2 linked regions of the Bradyrhizobium diazoefficiens genome follow. The main gene of each other region encodes a partner of the protein of the gene in region 2 in a complex. Links are inferred from orthologs where the notes say so. Each region holds a gene or a part of one and is shown on either strand. Other genes may lie near its edges.

Region 1 (9,502 bases), 1.6 Mb from region 2 along the record:
GTGCTTGTCGGCGATGCCGACCAGCGCCAGCAGTTCGGCGACGCGGGCGCGGATGTCGGCTTTGGCCCAGCCGGCGATCTCGAGCGGCAGCGCGATATTGTCGGCGGCGGTGCGCGAGGACAGCAGGTTGAAGTGCTGGAAGATCATGCCGATCGAGCGCTGCGCCAGCCGCAGCTCGCGCCCAGCGAGCGCCGAGATGTCCCTGTTGTCGACGATGACGCTGCCCGCGGTCGGCTTCTCCAGTCCGTTGATCAGCCGCACGAGGCTCGATTTGCCGGCGCCGGAGCGGCCGATCACACCGGTGATCGAGCCGCGCGGAATGGCGAAATCGATATTTTGCAGCGCGTTGACGCCGGGCTTGCCGCGATAGGCCGGATAGGTTTTTGAGATGCCGACGAACCGGACCATGGCGTCGGTTTCGATCGCGGCAGGTGGGATCGCTTCAAGCGTTTCGATCGGCGGTCCGATCGCAAGCGATTGGTGGGCGTTCATGGAGGCGGCCTTCATACCGAAGAATTGGTTCGTCCGCAGGCCTCTCAGCCATACCGCGAGCCGGGTCGGAGCGAGGGACAAAATGGAACTGCGACCGAGCGCTGAAGCGCGCTGCACCGCAATATGCACCATTGCCGTTTCGGGTCTTTGTTGCAATGTCAGATTTTTGCGGGGAGTTGGGCGAAATTTTCCAAAACCCTTTCCGGCAGAGAAAATTCATCTGCCACGGTCAGCCGCGAACCATTTGATGAAGCCGATCTCGTTGATGCCAGAGTCAGGACCGAGCTGAAATAGAAGAACACCTCCCAGGCGCTGTTCTCGCTGACGCGCCAGCGGTCATGAAACCTCCCTTTCAATCGTCATCGCGTGCAACACGGCGGCCGGACCGCGCTGCAACGACGGCTCGACAGGCGGGCAAGATTGCGCCTAATCTTCCGCCCATGAGCCAAAATCACGACCACGATCACGACCACCATCATCATCACGATCACGATCATTCGGAGCTGTCCGAGACCGAGCTGCGCGTGCGCGCGCTCGAGACGATCCTGACCGAAAAAGGTTATGTCGAGCCGGCTGCGCTCGATGCCATCATCGAGGCCTATGAGACCAAGATCGGCCCGCATAACGGCGCGCGGGTCGTTGCCAAGGCCTGGACCGATCCGGCCTTCAAGCAGGCGCTGCTCGAGGATGGCAGCAAGGCCATCGGCACGCTCGGCCATGTCAGCCGCGTCGGCGACCATCTTGTCGTGGTCGAGAACACGCGAGAGCGCCACAACATGGTCGTGTGCACGCTGTGCTCCTGCTATCCCTGGGAAATGCTGGGCCTGCCGCCGGTCTGGTACAAGGCCGCGCCCTACCGCTCGCGTGCCGTGAAGGACCCGCGCGGCGTGCTCGCCGATTTCGGCGTCAGCCTGCCGAAGGAGATCGAGATCCGGGTCTGGGATTCCACCGCCGAGACGCGCTTTCTGGTGCTGCCGATGCGTCCCGCGGGCACGGAAGGCTGGAGCGAGGAGCAGCTCGCCGCGCTCGTGACCCGCGATTCCATGATCGGCACCGGCTTTCCCAGGACGCCCGGAGCGCCGTCGTGAACGGCGTGCACGACATGGGCGGCATGGATGGCTTCGGCAAGGTCGAGCCTGAGCCGAACGAGCCGATGTTTCACGCGGAGTGGGAGTCCCGCGTGCTGGCGATGGTGCGCGCGATGGGCGCAGCTGGCGCGTTCAACATCGACACCTCGCGCTTCTACCGCGAGACGCTGCCGCCGCATGTCTACCTGTCCAGCTCCTATTACAAGAAATGGTTTTTGGGGCTGGAGGAGATGCTGCTCGAGAAGGGCTATCTCACGCGCGAGGAGGTCGCCGCCGGCCACGCGATGCAGCCGGCGAAGGCCCTCAAGCACGGCAAGTTCGATCTCGCCAATGTCGAGCGCGTGATGGTACGCGGCAAGTTCGCCCGCCCTGCCCCGGCGCCGGCCAGGTTCAACATCGGCGATCGCGTCCGCGCGAAGAACATCCATCCGGCTACGCACACGCGGCTGCCGCGCTATGTCCGCGGCCATGCCGGCGTGGTCGAATTGAACCATGGCTGCCACGTGTTTCCGGACTCGGCGGCGATGGAGCTCGGCGAGAATCCGCAATGGCTCTACACCGTCGTGTTCGAAGGCCGCGAGCTCTGGGGTGCGGATGGCGATCCGACCTTGAAGGTTTCGATTGACGCGTTCGAGCCCTATCTGGACCCTGCGTGATGAGCAGCGTGCTTGCCGCCGCCGCGACGGCGGCCATTCCAAGCATTCCCCGCGATGACGACGGCCCGGTGTTCCGCGCGCTTTGGGAGGCACACGCGTTTGCGATGGCGCTGACGCTCCACGAGCGCGGCGTGTTCACCTGGCCGGAATGGGCCGCCGCGCTGGCCGACGAGATCAAGCGGGCGCAGGCCGCGGGCGATCCTGACACGGGCGAGACCTACTACCTGCACTGGCTCGCCACTCTGGAGGGTTTGGTCGCACGCAAGGGCGTCGCATCGATCGAGACGCTGCACCGCTATCGGGACGCCTGGGACCATGCCGCCGACCGCACACCGCACGGCAAGCCGATCGAGCTGCGGGACGAGGATTTTGCGGAGTAGTCTAGCGCCGCGTGGCGTTACGGACGCTGTTGCTCCAACCAACACTGTCATTCCCCGCGAAGGCGGGGAATCCAGGACGCCGCGGCCCCTCGGCTCAAGTACGGCCTCTGGAATACTGGATCGCCCGCTTTCGCGGGCGATGACAGGTGTGGTGACGGCAGCAGCGGAGACCGGAGCGCTATTTGCGCCCCGCCGCAAACTCCCGCCACCCTTTCGCCCGCAGGCTGCACGCCGGGCATTCGCCGCAGCCGTAGCCCCAGTCATGCCGCGCGCCGCGTTCGCCGAGATAGCAGGTGTGGGAGTGCTCGCGGATGAGGTCGACCAGGCCGTCGCCGCCGAGGTCGTGTGCCAGCTGCCAGGTCGCCGCCTTGTCGATCCACATCAAGGGCGTGTGCAGCTCGAATTGTCGCGCCATCCCGAGCGAGAGTGCGGCCTGCATGGCGCGGATGGTGTCGTCGCGGCAATCGGGATAGCCCGAATAGTCGGTCTCGCACATCCCCCCGACGATGTGGCTGATGCCGCGCCGGTAGGCCAGCGCTGCCGCAAAGGTCAGGAACACCAGGTTGCGGCCGGGCACGAACGTATTCGGCAGACCGTCGGCGCCCATCGCGATCGCGACATCGCGCGTCAGTGCCGTCTCGGACACGGCCGCGAGCGTCGGGACCGACAACGTGTGGCTCTCGCCGAGCTTTGCGGCCCAGTCGGCGCGCAGGCCCTTGAGGCCGTCGACCAGACGGTCGCGGCAGGCGAGCTCAATGGCGTGACGCTGGCCGTATTCGAACCCCAGCGTCTCGACGCGCGCAAAGCGGCTCAGCGCCCAGGCAAGGCACGTGGTGGAATCCTGGCCGCCGGAAAACAGCACCAGGGCGGTTTCAGTCGAAAATCCGTCGCTCATGACCCGCGCTTTAGCACTGCGGAACGAACCCGCCAATCGGTGGAAATCGGCCTGTTCCGCCCCGCCGCGCTGGGAACGGCGGCCTCGTTTTGGCATAAGGCTGGAGGCCCAGGAGACTGCCACGCAATGACCCCTTCCCGCGACATTTCCCGCCTGATCGAGATCATGGCGGCGCTGCGCACGCCGGTGACCGGCTGCCCCTGGGACCTCGAGCAGAATTTTTCGACCATCGCGCCCTACACGATCGAGGAAGCCTATGAGGTGGTCGACGCCATCGATCGCGGCGATCTCGACGATCTCAGAGAGGAGCTCGGCGATCTTCTGTTGCAGGTGGTGTTCCACGCCCAGATGGCCTCGGAGCAGAACGCGTTTGCGTTCGGCGATGTCGTCGAGGCCATCACGCGAAAAATGATCCGCCGCCATCCCCATGTCTTCGCCGACAAGGACGGCAATCTTGCCTCCTCCCACGTCAAGGAGGTCTGGGACCGCATCAAGGCCGAGGAGAAGGCCGAGCGCGCGGCACGCCGGCCGTCGGTGGAGACGCAGCCGCACAAATCGCTGCTGTCGGGCGTGAAGGCCGGCCAGCCGGCGCTGACGCGCGCGATGGAGCTGCAGCGCAAGGCCTCTACCGTCGGCTTCGACTGGAACGATCCGCGCGCGGTGCTGCAAAAGATCCGCGAGGAAGCCGACGAGATCGAGGCCGCGCTCAACCGCAACGACAAGCAGGAGCTCGCGGAGGAGACCGGCGACCTGATGTTCGCCCTCGTCAACCTCGCCCGCCATGTCGATGCCGATCCGGAGGCCGCTCTGCGTGCGACCAACGCGAAATTCGAGCGGCGCTTTGCGTTCATCGAACGGGCGCTGAAAGCGCAGGGACGCACGCTGGAGCAGGCGTCACTGGCGGAGATGGATGCGCTGTGGAATGCGGCGAAAGCCGAGACGAAGCCAATGCCGGAAGAACGCCAGGAAGTGCGCCGCTAGCTTCGCTGTCGTCCCTGCGAACGCAGGGACCCATAACCACAGGCAGCAATTTGGCGAAGGCTCGAAGTCAGGTGCGCGTCGTTACGACGACTACCCTGGCAATATAGATCACGCGGCATGGGTCCCGGCGTTCGCCGGGACGACACCTATCATGTGGCGTGACGCGGCACGGCGTCGAACCTCGACACCACGATATCCCGCTTGGTCTCGTCCACCCGCACGGTCATGTCGAAGCGGCCGTCGTGCAGCTCCTTGGTCAGCACCTCGGAATTGCGGTGCAGCCAGCTGATGCCGGCACCGTCGGCGGCATCGATGGAGAGATCGAGCGTGGTGCGTTTGGCGGCAAGCCGTTCCTCGATCGCGCTGAGCAGTGCGTCGATCCCCTCGCCTGAGACGGCGGAGACCAGCATCGCCGGATGATCCTCGGGCCTGCGCGCGGCAATGTTCAAAAGCTCTTCACGCTGCTCGGCATCGTAACGGTCGATCTTGTTCCAGACCTCGATGATGCGGCCGCTGTCGTCCGGGTTGATGCCGAGCTGGCGCAGCACCGCGTCGACGTCGCTCTGCTGCGCCTCGGCGTCCTCATGCGAGATATCGCGGACATGCAGGATCACGTCGGCCTCCAGCACCTCCTCCAGCGTGGCGCGGAAGGCGGCGACGAGCTGGGTCGGCAGATTGGAGATGAAGCCGACGGTGTCGGACAGCATGGCCTTGCCGCCATGCGGCAGGGTGAGCGCGCGCAAGGTCGGATCGAGCGTGGCGAACAGCATGTCGGCGGCCTGCACGTCGGCCCGCGTCAGGCGGTTGAACAGCGTCGACTTGCCGGCATTGGTGTAGCCGACCAGCGCGACGACGCGATACGGCACGCGCTGGCGGCCGGCGCGATGCAGCCGCCGCGTCGCCTGCACCTTCTTCAGCTCGCCCTCGAGCTTGGAGATGCGCTCCTGGATCAGGCGGCGGTCGGCTTCGATCTGCGTCTCGCCGGGACCGCCCATGAAGCCGAACCCGCCGCGCTGGCGTTCGAGATGGGTCCAGGATCGCACCAGGCGCGAGCGCTGGTAGTTGAGATGCGCAAGCTCGACCTGCAGCGAGCCTTCCCTAGTCTTGGCGCGGCGGCCGAAGATTTCCAGAATGAGCCCGGTGCGATCGAGCACTTTGGCATGCAATTCCTTCTCGAGATTGCGCTGCTGGATCGGCGCCAGCGCGCAATCCATCACCACGAGCTCGACGTCGAGGCTCTTGGCGAGCGCTGCAATCTCCTCGACCTTGCCCTTACCGATATAAGTCGCGGGGCGGATCTGGCTGATCGGTGCGATGATGGCATCGGCGATGACGAGGTCGATCGCGCGCGCAAGGCCTGCGGCCTCGTCGAGCCGGGCCTCGGCGTCGCGCTGGACATGGCTCTCCGACTGCGCGTCGGCACTTCCCGCACGCACCCGCAAGTAGGGGCCGATGACAAGCACCCGCCCCGTCTGCTGAGCCCCTGCCGACCGCGGACGGTCGGCATCCCCGTCAAAATTCCGGGGTTCCAATCAGATCACTCTCAAGCCGGCTGATCCTCGCCGCCTTCGAACAGCTGGATCGGAGCGCCCGGCATGATGGTCGAGATCGCATGCTTGTAGACAAGCTGCGAGTGACCGTCGCGCCGAAGTAGTAAGCAGAAATTGTCGAACCAGGTCACGATGCCCTGGAGCTTCACTCCGTTGACCAGAAAGATCGTCAGTGGCGTCTTGGTTTTGCGAACGTGATTAAGGAAGGTGTCCTGTAGGTTTTGTGCGCGGTCTGCCGCCATTGTTTTTTTCTCGCTTTGAGTTTCTTTTTATTGCGCCGGTTGCGACCCTCTTCTGAACATGGTGGGGCCTCTTCCGGTTGCCGCTCCTCATGAGATCCCCCTCGGAGGAACAGCGGTTCGATTAGAGGGCAGGACGGCTTATTAGGCAAGCCGCTTCAGGCGGCAGACCACGTCCGTTTTCTCCGAAAAACTACGGAAATAGATGTTTTTCCTCGCCAATTCCGTAGGTGTTGCCGCAACGTCGCGGCACCGGAGCTATTTCCGCCCCAAACTGAACGGGGCTCCGGATTCCTGTTTCGGCGCGCGCCCTCTGTATGCCGACCGGTATCCGGCCTCGTCAGCCGACGCCGAGCGCCTTCAACTTCCTGTGCAAGGCCGACCGTTCCATGCCGACGAACTCGGCTGTGCGAGAAATATTTCCTGAAAAACGGCTGATCTGTGCGATCAAATAGTCGCGCTCGAACACTTCGCGCGCCTCGCGCAGCGGCAGGCCCATGATGTGCTCGCCATTGTTGCTGGTCGGCATGGCCGGCACCATCGAGCCGACGTCCTGCGGCAGCATGTCCGCGGTGATGATCACCTCGGGGCCGCCGGCGGCCAGAATCATGACCCGCTCGACGTTGTTGCGGAGCTGGCGCACATTGCCCGGCCAGACATGCGATTGCAGCACCGCCATCGCATCCTGCCCGATCTGCCGCTTGGGCAGACCGCTGCCGGCCGAGATCTGCTCCATGAAATAGTCGATCAATTCGGGAATGTCCTCGCGCCGCTCCGACAGCGCGGGCACGCGGATCGGCACCACCGAAAGCCGGTGATAGAGGTCCTCGCGGAAATGGCCGGCAGCGATCTCCTCTTCGAGATTGCGCGCGGTGGAGGAGATGATGCGCACGTCGACCTGCACCTTGGCGGTGCCGCCGACGCGCTGGAACGACTGCTCGACCAGCACGCGCAGGATCTTGTTCTGGGTCTCGCGCGGCATGTCCGCGATCTCGTCGATGAACAGCGTGCCGCCATGCGCCTCTTCGAGCGCGCCGGGCTTGCGCGGCTGCTCGCCGTTGGACTGCTCGACGCCGAACAGCTCGTGCTCCATGCGGTCGGGCGTGATCGCGGCAGCGTTGATGACGACGAACGGACCGTCGGCGCGGCCCGAAGCCGTATGCAGCGTGCGCGCTGTCAGCTCCTTGCCGGCGCCGGCGGGGCCGACGATCAGGATACGGCTGTTGGCCTTCGCGGCGCGCTCGATGGTCTGGCGCAGCTGGTTCATGCTGGGCGAGCGGCCGACGAGCTGGCTGGCGCTCGGCGCGAGTTGCTTCAGCTCCTTGACCTCGCGCTTGAGCCGCGAATTCTCCAGTGCACGGGTTGCGACCAGGATCAGCCGGTCCGCCTTGAACGGCTTCTCGATGAAGTCGTAGGCGCCGCGCTTGATCGCGGCGACCGCGGTCTCGATGTTGCCGTGGCCGGAGATCATCACGACCGGCAGATCGGCATTGTCTTTCTTGACCTGCTCCAAGAGCTGCAGGCCGTCGAGCTTGGAGCCCTGGAGCCAGATGTCGAGGAATACGAGGTGCGGCCTGCGATTGGCGATTTCGGCCAAAGCCGTATCGCTGTCGCGTGCGGTCCGCGTGACGAAACCCTCGTCCTCGAGAATGCCCGCAACGAGATCCCGAATATCGGCCTCATCATCGACAATCAGAATTTCACTTGCCATGGGTCGCGCCTGTTCTTGTCAGTTGCCTGTTGAGGCTTCGATTTTCGTTGAATCATTGGTCTTTTCAGCCGGCTCTTTGGTTTCGGCCGACGGCTCATTTGTTTCTTGCGCCTGGTCCTTGACAGGGACGCTGGCCGCGTCCTTGGCCGGCGGCGCGGCCGCTTCGGACTTCGCAGGCCCGCCTGAGATCGCAAAGCGCAAGCGCATCCAGGCGCCGCGCTGGCCCTCGCGGAAGTCCGAGGCGTCCTTCAGTTCGATGCGCCCGCCATGGTCCTCCAGCACGCGGCCGACGATGGCAAGGCCAAGGCCGGTGCCCTTGGCGCGCGTGGTCACGTAGGGTTCGAGCAGCCGCGAGCGCGCGACCTTGGGCAGGCCGATGCCGTTGTCGATGACGTCGATCAGCACGTCCGCGCCCTCGCGTGAGACCACGACGTCGATGCGGCCCTTTCCACCGTCTTTGCCGAGCTCCTCCGGCGGGACCTGCTCGATCGCCTCGGTGGCATTCTTGATGATGTTGGTGACTGCCTGGGAGATCAACCGCCGGTCGAACTGGGCGCGCAGCGGGTCTTCCTTGAATTCCGTCTCGATGTCGAGCTCGGGATGAGCGACCTTCATCAGGAACACGGCCTGCCGCACCGTGTCGGCGACGTCCTCGCCTTCCATCACCGGCTTGGGCATCCGCGCGAAGCGCGAAAACTCGTCGACCATGCGCCTGATATCGTCGACCTGGCGCACGATGGTGTCGGTGCACTGGTCGAATATCTGCTTGTCCTTGTCCTCGGTGATGCTCTTGCCAAACTTGCGGCGGATGCGCTCGGCCGAGAGCTGGATCGGCGTCAGCGGATTCTTGATCTCATGGGCGATGCGGCGCGCCACGTCGCCCCAGGCCGAGGTGCGCTGCGCCGAGACCAGCTCGGTGATGTCGTCGAGCGTGATGATGTAGCTGTCGTGCGGCTGGTTCTTCTCGGCGCTGACGCGGACCGAGAGGTTGCGCTCCTGCCCGTCGCGGCTAATCGTGATCTGGCCCTGCACCAGGCGCTGGGTCCCTTCCCGCGCCGTCTTCATCATCTCGTCGAGCTCGGGCAGCACGTCCGACAGCGGATGGCCGAGCGTTTCGGATTCGGCGTGTCCGATCAGCTTCTCGGCGGAACGGTTGAGAATGCCGACGCTGCCGGAGGCATCGACGCCGATGATGCCGGCGCTCGCCGAGGATAGCACGGCCTCGATGAAGCGGCGGCGGCTGTCGATGAGATCGCTGGCGTTGACGAGCTCGTCGCGCTGGCTGCGCAATTCCTGCGTCATCTTGTTGAAGGTCTCGCCGAGCTGCGCAAGGTCGCCTTCCGACTGATGCACCGGCACCTTCACATGCAGGTCACCGGTCGAGACGGTGTGGGCCGCGTTCATCAGCCGCCGGATCGGCGCCACCAGCGAGTTGGCGAAGTTGAGGCCGATCAGCACCGAGGCCATCAGGATCGTCAGCGCGATCACCGCGAACATCAGCGCAAAGGCG
Region 2 (9,624 bases):
AGGGCTTGCCGCTGAAGACCTTGCCCAAGGTGCGGATGTTTAGGTCGGACCACCGGCTCGAGCGCGCCGGCGGGAGCTGCCCTCGGACAGTGACTTGGAGCCGCCAGCGTGACAATCCCAAATGCGATCGTCGCGACGGTACGCGCGGCACTTACCCGCGCCGCGATGATCTGAACGAAACGTGAGCCTTGGCAGCTTGCGATGGAGTTTTCTTGCACCATTCTGGGGTGAGCGAGGGTCACTTGGAGAGCCAATCATGCGCGAGTTGATTGCCACAATAGCGTTGGTCGCGGTCATCGGTAGCCCGATGGCGATAGCGCGGTCGCGCGTCTTGCCAAATCCGTCCGTGCCGTCGTCAATGAACCTGGAGCGGCGATCCATCCCGGAGGCGCCGGTAGGCCATCGCCAGCCACGTGCCGACGAGGTGCCATCGGAGAAGAACCTGATGAATCCAAACGATCCGGTAAATCAGGAGAACGCCGCGCTCGACCGCATGATCAATGGCATTTGTCGCGGTTGCTAGGGCGTGTGGTCATAATTCGAGGTTCGTGAGCGCGGCCTGACCCGGTCACAATCATCGCAAGACGAGGCCGAACGCCGCAATATCGATAAGGCCTGCCGTGTGGACCGTGCTTAGTTGTGTTTTGCAGCGGCAAAACCAGCCCGCCGCCGCCGGGCCTGTCAAGGCCGAACGACCGCCGACTTCGTCATTGATAAAGGTATATGCGGCTAGGCAACTCTGTCGGTCGTCACCCCGGCCATCCAACGCGTCACGGCCTTAAATTACCCCTCAAGCTCTACGGAGAAAACAGCTATGTCGAACCGAGTTTTGATCCTCGTTGCAGCCGTCGCAGCCGCCCTGGGCTGCGGCGCAGCGGCTCAGCAGATGCCCATGGCGGCGGATAGCCTGCCCAAGGAGTGCCGGATGGCGGCGCACGGGAGCGAGCCGAACCAAAGCATGCACAGCATGACGCGAAGTATGTCGCAGAAGGGGCAACCCACGGCCAAGCTGGGCGAGGCTCAGAAGGGCTATCTTGAAGCGATGATGAAGATGCGAGCTCCGACGCAGATGGGCATCATGGCGAACGATCCTGATGTCGGGTTCATCTGTGGCATGATCCCGCACCATCAGGGCGCCGTCGACATGGCCGAGGTCGTCCTGAAGACCGGGCATAATGCTGAAGCCAAGAGGTTCGCGGAGCAAGTGATCAAGGAGCAGGGACAGCAGATAAGCTGGATGAAAGAGTGGCTCAAGAAGTATGCCGACAAGGAAGAGAATTGAGTCCACAAGATCCGAATCGAGGACTGCCCGGCTGAACCGCGATGGATATAAACAGTTTTGCCGGCGTCGCTGAGATTGGAGCCGTGACCACATCGGCTGCCGACGGAAACAGTGTCCGTTCGTCATCCATGCCGAACGGAGCAACTGTTGGTTAGAACCTCACCGGAATTAGGAAACTCGTCAGCCAAACCGCGGCGAGTAGAACCACGAAGGTTGCGGCGATGATAACCGCGGCGCGGCCTGCCGGCAGCTCGTTCATCGCGTGATCGTGGTGTTGATACATCGCGCCGGCCGATCCCGCCGCGTGATGCATCTGGGCGTGATCCATCATCTTCGAGGGCTCGGGCGTGGCGTGGCCCAGATCCGGTGCAGGTTTATCTGCATCAGGCAGAGTCATACAGCCATGCTTCAGGCGGTTCGCAACCATCCAGTGGTTGATCGGATACGCGACGAGGCCGCCGACGATCGTCGCTATGCTCATGCGGAACCAGAACGAGAGGGCCTGCGGCTCCTCCGAGCCCGCCCAGTGGGCGCCCAGGATCAGCATGGTCGCGATCATGCCAGTCATCACCATATTCATCGACACGGTCTCAGCGAAGAAAGTCTTGCGGACCGCCTTCCAGTAGTCGCCCTCGTACATACCGACCATCATTAGCGCCTGGAAGATGAACAGGCCGGAGACGAAGCCCGCCAGGTATTCGATCGTCGCGTCCCAGCCGTTGGTGAGACTGAAGACCGGCAGGATGGAGGCTGCCATGACAATGCCGGTAGCGTCCCCTGCCAGGCAGTGCATCTCGCTGTTGAGCGACTGCTTCCACCTCGCCGCGGTGAAGGCATCATGGGTGCCCGGCAGGGGCCTGCGGCAGGCGAGCAGGTAGAAGAACGCGCCGACCGGCCCCGCATAGATCGTGACGAGGATCCAGGCGATGCGCTGCACCCAGCTGGTGACGCCATTGAAAATGGAGTCCCAGACGACGAAGGCCACGCTGCCGGCTGTCAGCGCGAACCAGACGATCATGGCGCCGTCGAGCATGGCAAGCCTCCACCTTCATGCAGCGCTCCGTCCGAAAGGCGCTCGTCCGCAATGGGTCTTCGCGTTGATTGGATGGAGTCCACGCCCTCGACCAAGCCGTTCTTGTCACGAGCAACGTTGTCAGACCGTGAATGCGCCGCCGATCGGCGGCGCATTCCTGATCATTGTCAAACACTCTGTTCGCATCACTCGCAGGCATGGCGTCGACCATCGCGGCCGAGGAAGGTGGCAGACGCGGGATCGTAGGAGCTATAGCGCCGAGCGCAGGAAGAGTAAGGCGCGCCAACCATGGCCGCATAAGCACCGCGTGCCCGATAGCCGGGAGCAGCGCCATCAGGGAGCTCCATGCCCGCTCTGCCTGCAGGCGTTGGCGTGCCTCCATTCAGAACGTCACGGTTCGGGTACTCGGCCTGAAACGTGTCTGGATTCTGGCTGGCCCAAACGGGGACCTGAGCGCTTGCAGATGTGATGGTGATCGTCGACAATAGAGTTGCCGCGACCAAAGCTTTCAATCCAATCATAATGGTTCTCCGTGTTGCTTTCTGTGCGGACAATTCGCGCAGCGATGGCCGCTGCTCTGGTTGGTCCGTTTTCTGCGGACGTTTCTAAGCAACGACGATGTGGCAAGTGCATCCGGCGAAGCCAAGCGCACGGACATCACTCCTGCGCGAACACCGCGTCATCGCAGACGACGTGCTGGAATGAGAGAATAGGCGGACGCTTCTGAAGGGTGCCAAACAGATCGCAGGTCGACGCAAAGAGGCCTGCCCAAGTTGACGGGGTCGGGAAGGGCTGCGTTGGATCAGCCGTTTCCAATGAGAACGCCGGTCGCGAGAACAAGTCCGCCTCCGAGCATGACCTTGGCGGCGGCGGAGATCGGCGCCGTGTCCATGTATTTCCATTGAATGAAGGCAATCGCGAGCAGCTCGGCCATAACAACCGCTGCGGCTGTCGCGGTCGCTGTGAAAAAATCCGGTATCAAGTATGGAAGCGTATGCCCTATGCCACCCGCGACTGTCATGAGACCACAAACAAGTCCTCGCAAATATGGCGTACCGCGACCGGACAGCTTTCCGTCATCGGCGAGAGCTTCCGCAAATCCCATAGAAATTCCAGCGCCGAGCGACGCTGCCATGCCGACTTGAAAGGCATTCCACGAGTTGTGCGTGGCAAACGCCGCTGCAAACACCGGAGCTAACGTCGAAACCGATCCATCCATCAGTCCGACGAGCCCTGGCTGAATGATCTGGAGGATGAAACTGCGCCGGGCGTTTTCGTCCTCCAGGCCCCTGGCCTCCTGCGGCAGACGTTTGGCTGTAATTGCTTCCGCCGTCCGTTCATGTTGCAATTCGGCTTTTGCCAGGTCGCCGAGCAATATGCGAACAGAAGCGTCGGTCGTTCGGGAAGCGGCCAGGTCGTAGAAGCGCCGGGCGTCTTGCTCCATCTGACTCGCTTGCTGCCTCACGGCTTCGATGCCCCGAAAGCGGACCCGCCAAAGCCTCTTTCGTTGCACGAAGCCGCGGACGTCCTGTCGTCTCACGAGCGGAATGTGACCGCCAAATCTTGAACAATAGAGTTCGATCAATGCGCGGCGATGCTCGTTCTCTTCTACAGACATATCAGAGAAGACCTGCGCCGTGTCGGGATGTTCGTCCCTCAAACTTTCTGCGAAATCGGCATAGATCCGTCCATCCTCTTCCTCGCTGCTGATGGCGAGCGCGAGGATTTCCTGCTCCGTGAGCTGATCGAATGATTTCATGTTGAGCTGCCGAGCCGCGCCGCGTTGGGACCGACCGGCCTTGGCGGAATGTGGGTCGGCCTTGAACAATGAGTCTCGAGTGACGGGGTCATTCGGCGGGTGCCTGTCCGGCCCTGCCCGGCGCGGAGGCTGCCTCCTCATGGGCGAGCAACACGAGAACGGTATGAAAAATAGCAGCGACGATGGCACCCACGATAGGGGCGGCCAGGTACAGCCAGACATCGCCGTAGTTGCCGGTGGCGACCATCGGGCCGAGCGCCCGCGCTGGGTTGAACGGGGCGCCAGTGAGTGGCCCACCCATCAGGATGTTGAGGGTCAGCGTCATTCCGATCGCAAGCGGCGCGAGGCTGCCTGCGCGACCCGCAACCGCCGTGCTGAGTACCACTGTAACCAGGAAGAAGGCGAGCACGGCCTCGATCAAGAAGCCGATTGTGGGAGTGATCGTGAGGGTCGTAGCGCCGAGCGCGAGGTTGTGAGCGAGCGTCGGCATGCCGAGGCCGGTGGCCGAACCGCCTAGAACGGTCCGCAGCAACAGGGCGCCTGCGATACCTCCAATGAGCTGACTGACGATATAGCCAGCCGCCTCGCCGGCACGCATCGCCCCGGCGGCGAGTACGCCGACGGTGACGGCGGGGTTCATGTGCCCGCCCGACACGGAGCCATACGCGAAGGCGAACGCCATGATCGTCAAGCCGTGTGCAAAGGCAACTGCAACGACGCCGGGCAGGCCGACACCGGTGCCGACTATCGCCGCGGCGCCTGCACCGATGAATACAAACGAGAAGGTGCCGACGAGCTCCGCAAGGAGCTTGGATGCAAGTCTGTTGGACATTGTTGTCTCCGGAGATGGAATGACCGCTTGGCGCGATCGATTGGCGCTGCGGAACGTCATGGGTCGACCGGCGGTCGCAGCAGCGCCGCCGGCCGACAAAGCGCAGGCCTACTCCGCGGCGACCATCCCAGGCTTGAAATCGACGCCGAGGGCGTTGGCGACGCCGGCACCATATGCGGGATCGGCGCGATAGAAGTGAACGAGCTGACGGTAGACGATTTTTGGCGGCACGCCGTCCATCGCATCCCTGATGTTGTTGAACAGCTGCTGCTTCTGATCGGCCGTCATCAGCCGGAACAGTTCTCCCGGCTGCCGATAGTCGTCGTTGCCGTCGCGATGATCGTAGCGGGTCGCGTCTCCCGTGATCCTGAGCGGCGGCTCGCGGAAACTGTGGTCCTCTAGCGGGCCGTCAAACGAATTCGGCTCGTAGTAAGCGTCGGGATAAGGCTTGCCCTCGAGCCGCATCGTGCCGTCGATGTGATAATCGTTCACTTCTGCTCGCGGCCGATTTACCGGGAGTTGGTGTGCATTGATGCCGACCCGGTAACGATGCGCGTCCGCATAGGAAAAGATGCGTGCCTGCAGCACCTTGTCCGGCGAGTGGCCGATGCCGGGTACGATGTTCGACGGCGCGAGCGCCGCCTGTTCGACCTCGGCAAAATAGTTCGCCGGATTGCGGTTGAGCTCGAGGATACCGACCTCGATCAGTGGATAGTCCGCGTGCGGCCATACCTTGGTCAAGTCGAACGGGTTGTACCAGTGCTTGTCGATGTCGCTCTCCGGCATGATCTGCACGGAAAACTTCCATTTCGGGAAGTCGCGCTTCTCGATCGAATCGAACAGATCGCGCTGATGGGTCTCGCGGTCGTAGGCGACCTTCTGGGCCGCTTCGGCGTTGGTCCAGTTCTTGATGCCTTGCAAGGTCTTGAAGTGAAACTTGACCCAATGGCGTTCATTCCTGTCATTGATGAACGAATAGGTATGCGAGCCGAAGCCATCGACATTCCGATAGCTCTGGGGCAGGCCGCGATCGGACATCAGGATGGTCACCTGGTGCAAGCTTTCAGGTGAGAGCGACCAGTAATCCCACATCGCGGTCGGCGATCGCATATTGGTCCGCGGGTGCCGCTTCTGGGTATGAATGAAGTCGGGGAATTTCAGCGGATCGCGAAGGAAGAACACCGGCGTATTGTTGCCCACGATGTCCCAGTTGCCTTCCTCAGTATAGAAGCGGAGGGCAAAGCCCCGCACGTCGCGCTCAGCGTCAGCCGCGCCACGCTCGCCCGCCACTGTCGAGAACCGCAGGAAAGCCTCGGTCTTCTTGCCCTTCTGTAGCGCTTTGGCCTTCGTGTACCTCGTGATGTCATGGGTGATGGTCAACGTACCGTAGGCGGCCGATCCCTTGGCATGCACGGTGCGCTCGGGGATACGTTCGCGATTCTGATGCGCCATCCTCTCCAGGAGATGGAAGTCCTGCATCAGAACCGGGCCGCGTGGGCCGGCGGTGATGCTGTTCTGGTTGTCGGCAATCGGCATGCCGCTGGTGGTGGTGAGGGTAGGGCGTTTGGCCACGAAATGCTCCTGTATGCGAGGCGTTAGTATGCCGGCAACGTCGCCGCTGTGCGGCTGCCCGTTTCTGTTGGCAACCTCGTTTGTTGCGGCAACTGCATCCGCAAAAGACCGGCTGGAGCAGAATGTAGCCTTTATGTTTGGGAGGGCTGTGGCTCTATTGCCGTGGCTGTGTTGGAGTTGCTTCTATCTGCGAGGGGCGGGCGCTAACCCAGCGGCCACTGGTTGTTGGACGCAAAGACGAACCGCTTATTCGGCTGCTGCCGACCAGCTCTTGGGCGCAAGCTCTAGTCTTGCCCATACATCCACCAGTGCGCGAGCGAGAGCATCTACGAGCATGTCGTCGTGGTAGGGGGTCGGTGTGATCCGCAGCCGTTCAGTTCCGCGCGGCACGGTGGGATAGTTGATCGGCTGGATGTAAATGCCGTGGTCAGTGAGCAACAGATCGCAGGCCATCTTGCACCTCTCGGGATCTCCGACCAGCACCGGCACGATATGGGTCTCGCTCGGCATAACTGGCAACGCGGCGGCCGTGAGCACGGCTTTGACGCGTGCTGCTCGTTCCTGATGTCGCTCGCGTTCCCAATTCGAAGCCTTCAGGTGTCGGATCGCGGCGGTGGCAGCGGCGCAAATCGGCGGTGGCAAAGCAGTGGTAAAGATAAAGCCTGGCGCATACGAGCGCACCGCGTCGATCAAGATGCTGTTTCCCGCAATGTATCCGCCCATGCAGCCGAACGCCTTGGCGAGCGTGCCTTCCAGAACGTCGATCCGGTCCATTACCCCATCGCGTTCCGCAACGCCGGCACCACGCGCGCCGTACATGCCCACGGCGTGCACCTCGTCCGCATAGGTCATCGCGCCGTAGTGTTCGGCGAGGTCACAGATGCGGTGCACCGGCGCCACGTCGCCATCCATGGAATAGACGGTCTCGAAGGCAATCAGCTTCGGCCGATCCTGTCCGGCGGCTTGCAACAACCGTTCGAGATGGTCGACGTCGTTATGCCGCCAGATCTGCTTGTCGCAACCGGACTGACGCGCGCCTTCGATCATCGAATTGTGGTTGAGCTCATCGGAGAGGATCAGGCAGTCCGGAATGAGCTTTCCGATGGTCGCGATTCCGGTCTGGTTTGACACGTAACCCGACGTAAAAACGAGAGCCGCCTCCTTGCGGTGCAAATCGGCCAGTTCATGCTCCAACTCGATCAGGGGATGATTGGTACCGGCGATGTTTCGTGTCCCGCCGGCGCCGACGCCGAGGCGCGTCGCGGCCGCTGTCATGGCGCCGATCACCTTCGTGTGCTGGCCCATTCCGAGATAGTCGTTCGAGCACCAGATCACCACTTCGCGCGGGCCGCCGGGAGAATGCCAGATGGCGTGCGGGAAGCGGCCAGCGATACGTTCAAGATCTGCGAAGACGCGATAGCGCTGCTCGTGCTTCAGCCGGCTTATGGCGTTGGCTAAGAATGTGTCGTAGTTCATGGAAGCTCCCGGCCCGAATGCGCCCAGTCCGGCCGACAAGCGGCCCGGCTTTGGACCTAGGTCCAGGTGTCGTCCGGCAGGTTAATCACGATAGGCGTCGCTGTACTACGAACGACGACCCACCGAAACGGCTCCAGCTTCGAAGGGTTGGTTTCGATATGCGGTAGGAAAGCCGGGACGTGAATGAAATCGCCGACCTTCGCAAGTGCGGAGAATTCGCCTCTTTCACCCCAGCGCACTTCACAGATACCGGAAAGGACGTAGGCGATCGTTTCCTGCTGTCCGTGATGGTGAATTCCTGTACGCAGTCCAGGGGCCACCTCGAACAGACCGCCCCAGATTGCCGAAGGGATCCCGAGTTCTGGAGCGATAGCCGCACGACGCTGAGAGCCTGGCGTCTGGGCTGTTCCGGAATCGAACTGAGCCGGGTTTACGATATGGATCGCAGGCTTACTCATGGTGCCCTTTGGGGTTCGCGCTAGGAGCGCTCAATATGCGAGCTCTCGGTTAGGAGCACTCAGCCGAAATTGCGGCGTTTGGCTGAAATTTGCGCGAATTACGATCGTCGCTACGCATGCATTGCGCCTTGCAGGGGTCGTTCCAAGGATCGCCTCGCTGCAATCCGTACCTTCTCGTAGGCGCGTACCTCGATCTGGCGAATGCGCTCACGCGAAACGTTGAATTCGAGCGCAAGATCTTCCAGCGTCGGTGGATTATCGATAAGATGCCGCGCCTCAAAGATTCGCCGCTCTCGATTATCGAGTACGCCCATCGCGCAGGCGAGCGCTTCTTGTCGGTGATCCATTTCGTCGTGATTAAGGACGATGGTTTCCGGAGATGGGCTCTCATCAACGAGATAGTCTTGCCATTCGCTGGGCTGTTCTCCTTCGCGTACCGGTGAGTTTAGCGATGTGTCGCCGGCGAGGCGTCCATTCATATCTACCACGTCCTGGTCCGTCACCCCCAAGGTCGTTGCAATTTCGCTTACCTGTTCAGGACGTAAACTAGCGTTATCGAAAGCGGCAATCTTCGCCTTGGCCGATCGCAGCTTGAAAAAGAGCTTTTTCTGGTTCGCAGTGGTGCCTATTTTCACCAGCGACCAGGATCGTAGGATGTAGTCCTGTATCGCGGCCTTTATCCACCACATCGCATAGGTGGAAAAGCGAAATCCCATGTCGGGCTCGAAGCGTTGGACGGCTTGCATCAGGCCGACATTGCCTTCCGATATCAGGTCCGAGACGGGCAGACCATAGCCGCGGTAGTTCATCGCCATTTTGGCGACCAGCCGCAGATGGCTGGTGACGATTTGGTCGGCCGCATCACGCTCGCCATGGTCTCGCCAGCGCTTGGCTAGCTGATATTCCCGGTCTCTCTCGAGTAATGAGAAGCGTCGAATGTCAGCGAAGTAGCTTGATCCGGGGTTGCCGGCCGAAGGTGCATCCAGGCTTCGAGTGGCTAGTCCGCAACGATCCTTGTTCTCCTCTGCGCTCATCTCAGCTGCCCTTTCCGTCAAGATACCGACGCCTGAAACGAACGATCCGGATCGACGAAGCGCAACAGGCGGGATTTAGAAAGCAGCGATGGGCCGCACGCGATTTCCGCGATCCACGAGATTGAGAGTGAGAGCGTTTCACAGACCAAAGCCCTTTCATCATCATCGTTCATTCAGC

The links.
Region 1: the proteins of JJB99_RS11965 (region 2) and hfq are in contact, whole or in part, in a crystal structure (PDB 3VU3), measured with the Escherichia coli proteins. The link is inferred for Bradyrhizobium diazoefficiens from one-to-one orthologs.

Annotation. Positions count from the first base shown.
Region 1 is NZ_CP067100.1:4,163,058-4,172,559, forward strand. The notes cover bases 4,661-7,505. They hold hfq (RNA chaperone Hfq), read right to left. Parts: upstream 6,285-7,505; coding sequence 6,036-6,284; downstream 4,661-6,035. Other genes in these bases: hflX (GTPase HflX), read right to left, coding at 4,661-6,024; JJB99_RS19785 (sigma-54-dependent transcriptional regulator), read right to left, coding at 6,622-7,505. In the rest of the region: JJB99_RS19745 (methionine ABC transporter ATP-binding protein), read right to left, coding at 1-507; nthA (nitrile hydratase subunit alpha), read left to right, coding at 933-1,580; nthB (nitrile hydratase subunit beta), read left to right, coding at 1,577-2,236; JJB99_RS19760 (nitrile hydratase accessory protein), read left to right, coding at 2,236-2,616; 7-cyano-7-deazaguanine synthase QueC, read right to left, coding at 2,795-3,511; mazG (nucleoside triphosphate pyrophosphohydrolase), read left to right, coding at 3,638-4,492; more of hflX, read right to left, coding at 4,642-4,660; more of JJB99_RS19785, read right to left, coding at 7,506-7,992; JJB99_RS19790 (sensor histidine kinase), read right to left, coding at 8,011-9,502. UniProt on the Escherichia coli protein: RNA chaperone that binds small regulatory RNA (sRNAs) and mRNAs to facilitate mRNA translational regulation in response to envelope stress, environmental stress and changes in metabolite concentrations.
Region 2 is NZ_CP067100.1:2,525,414-2,535,037, forward strand. The notes cover bases 4,229-7,195. They hold JJB99_RS11965 (catalase), read right to left. Parts: upstream 6,443-7,195; coding sequence 5,015-6,442; downstream 4,229-5,014. Other genes in these bases: JJB99_RS11960 (MIP/aquaporin family protein), read right to left, coding at 4,229-4,906; hemA (5-aminolevulinate synthase), read right to left, coding at 6,725-7,195. Also shown: JJB99_RS11935 (hypothetical protein), read left to right, coding at 257-523; JJB99_RS11940 (DUF305 domain-containing protein), read left to right, coding at 815-1,282; JJB99_RS11945 (DUF4396 domain-containing protein), read right to left, coding at 1,434-2,315; JJB99_RS36760 (BA14K family protein), read right to left, coding at 2,501-2,836; iron exporter MbfA, read right to left, coding at 3,118-4,074; more of JJB99_RS11960, read right to left, coding at 4,163-4,228; more of hemA, read right to left, coding at 7,196-7,954; JJB99_RS11975 (cupin domain-containing protein), read right to left, coding at 8,011-8,412; RNA polymerase sigma factor RpoH, read right to left, coding at 8,523-9,446; JJB99_RS11985 (efflux RND transporter permease subunit), read right to left, coding at 9,616-9,624.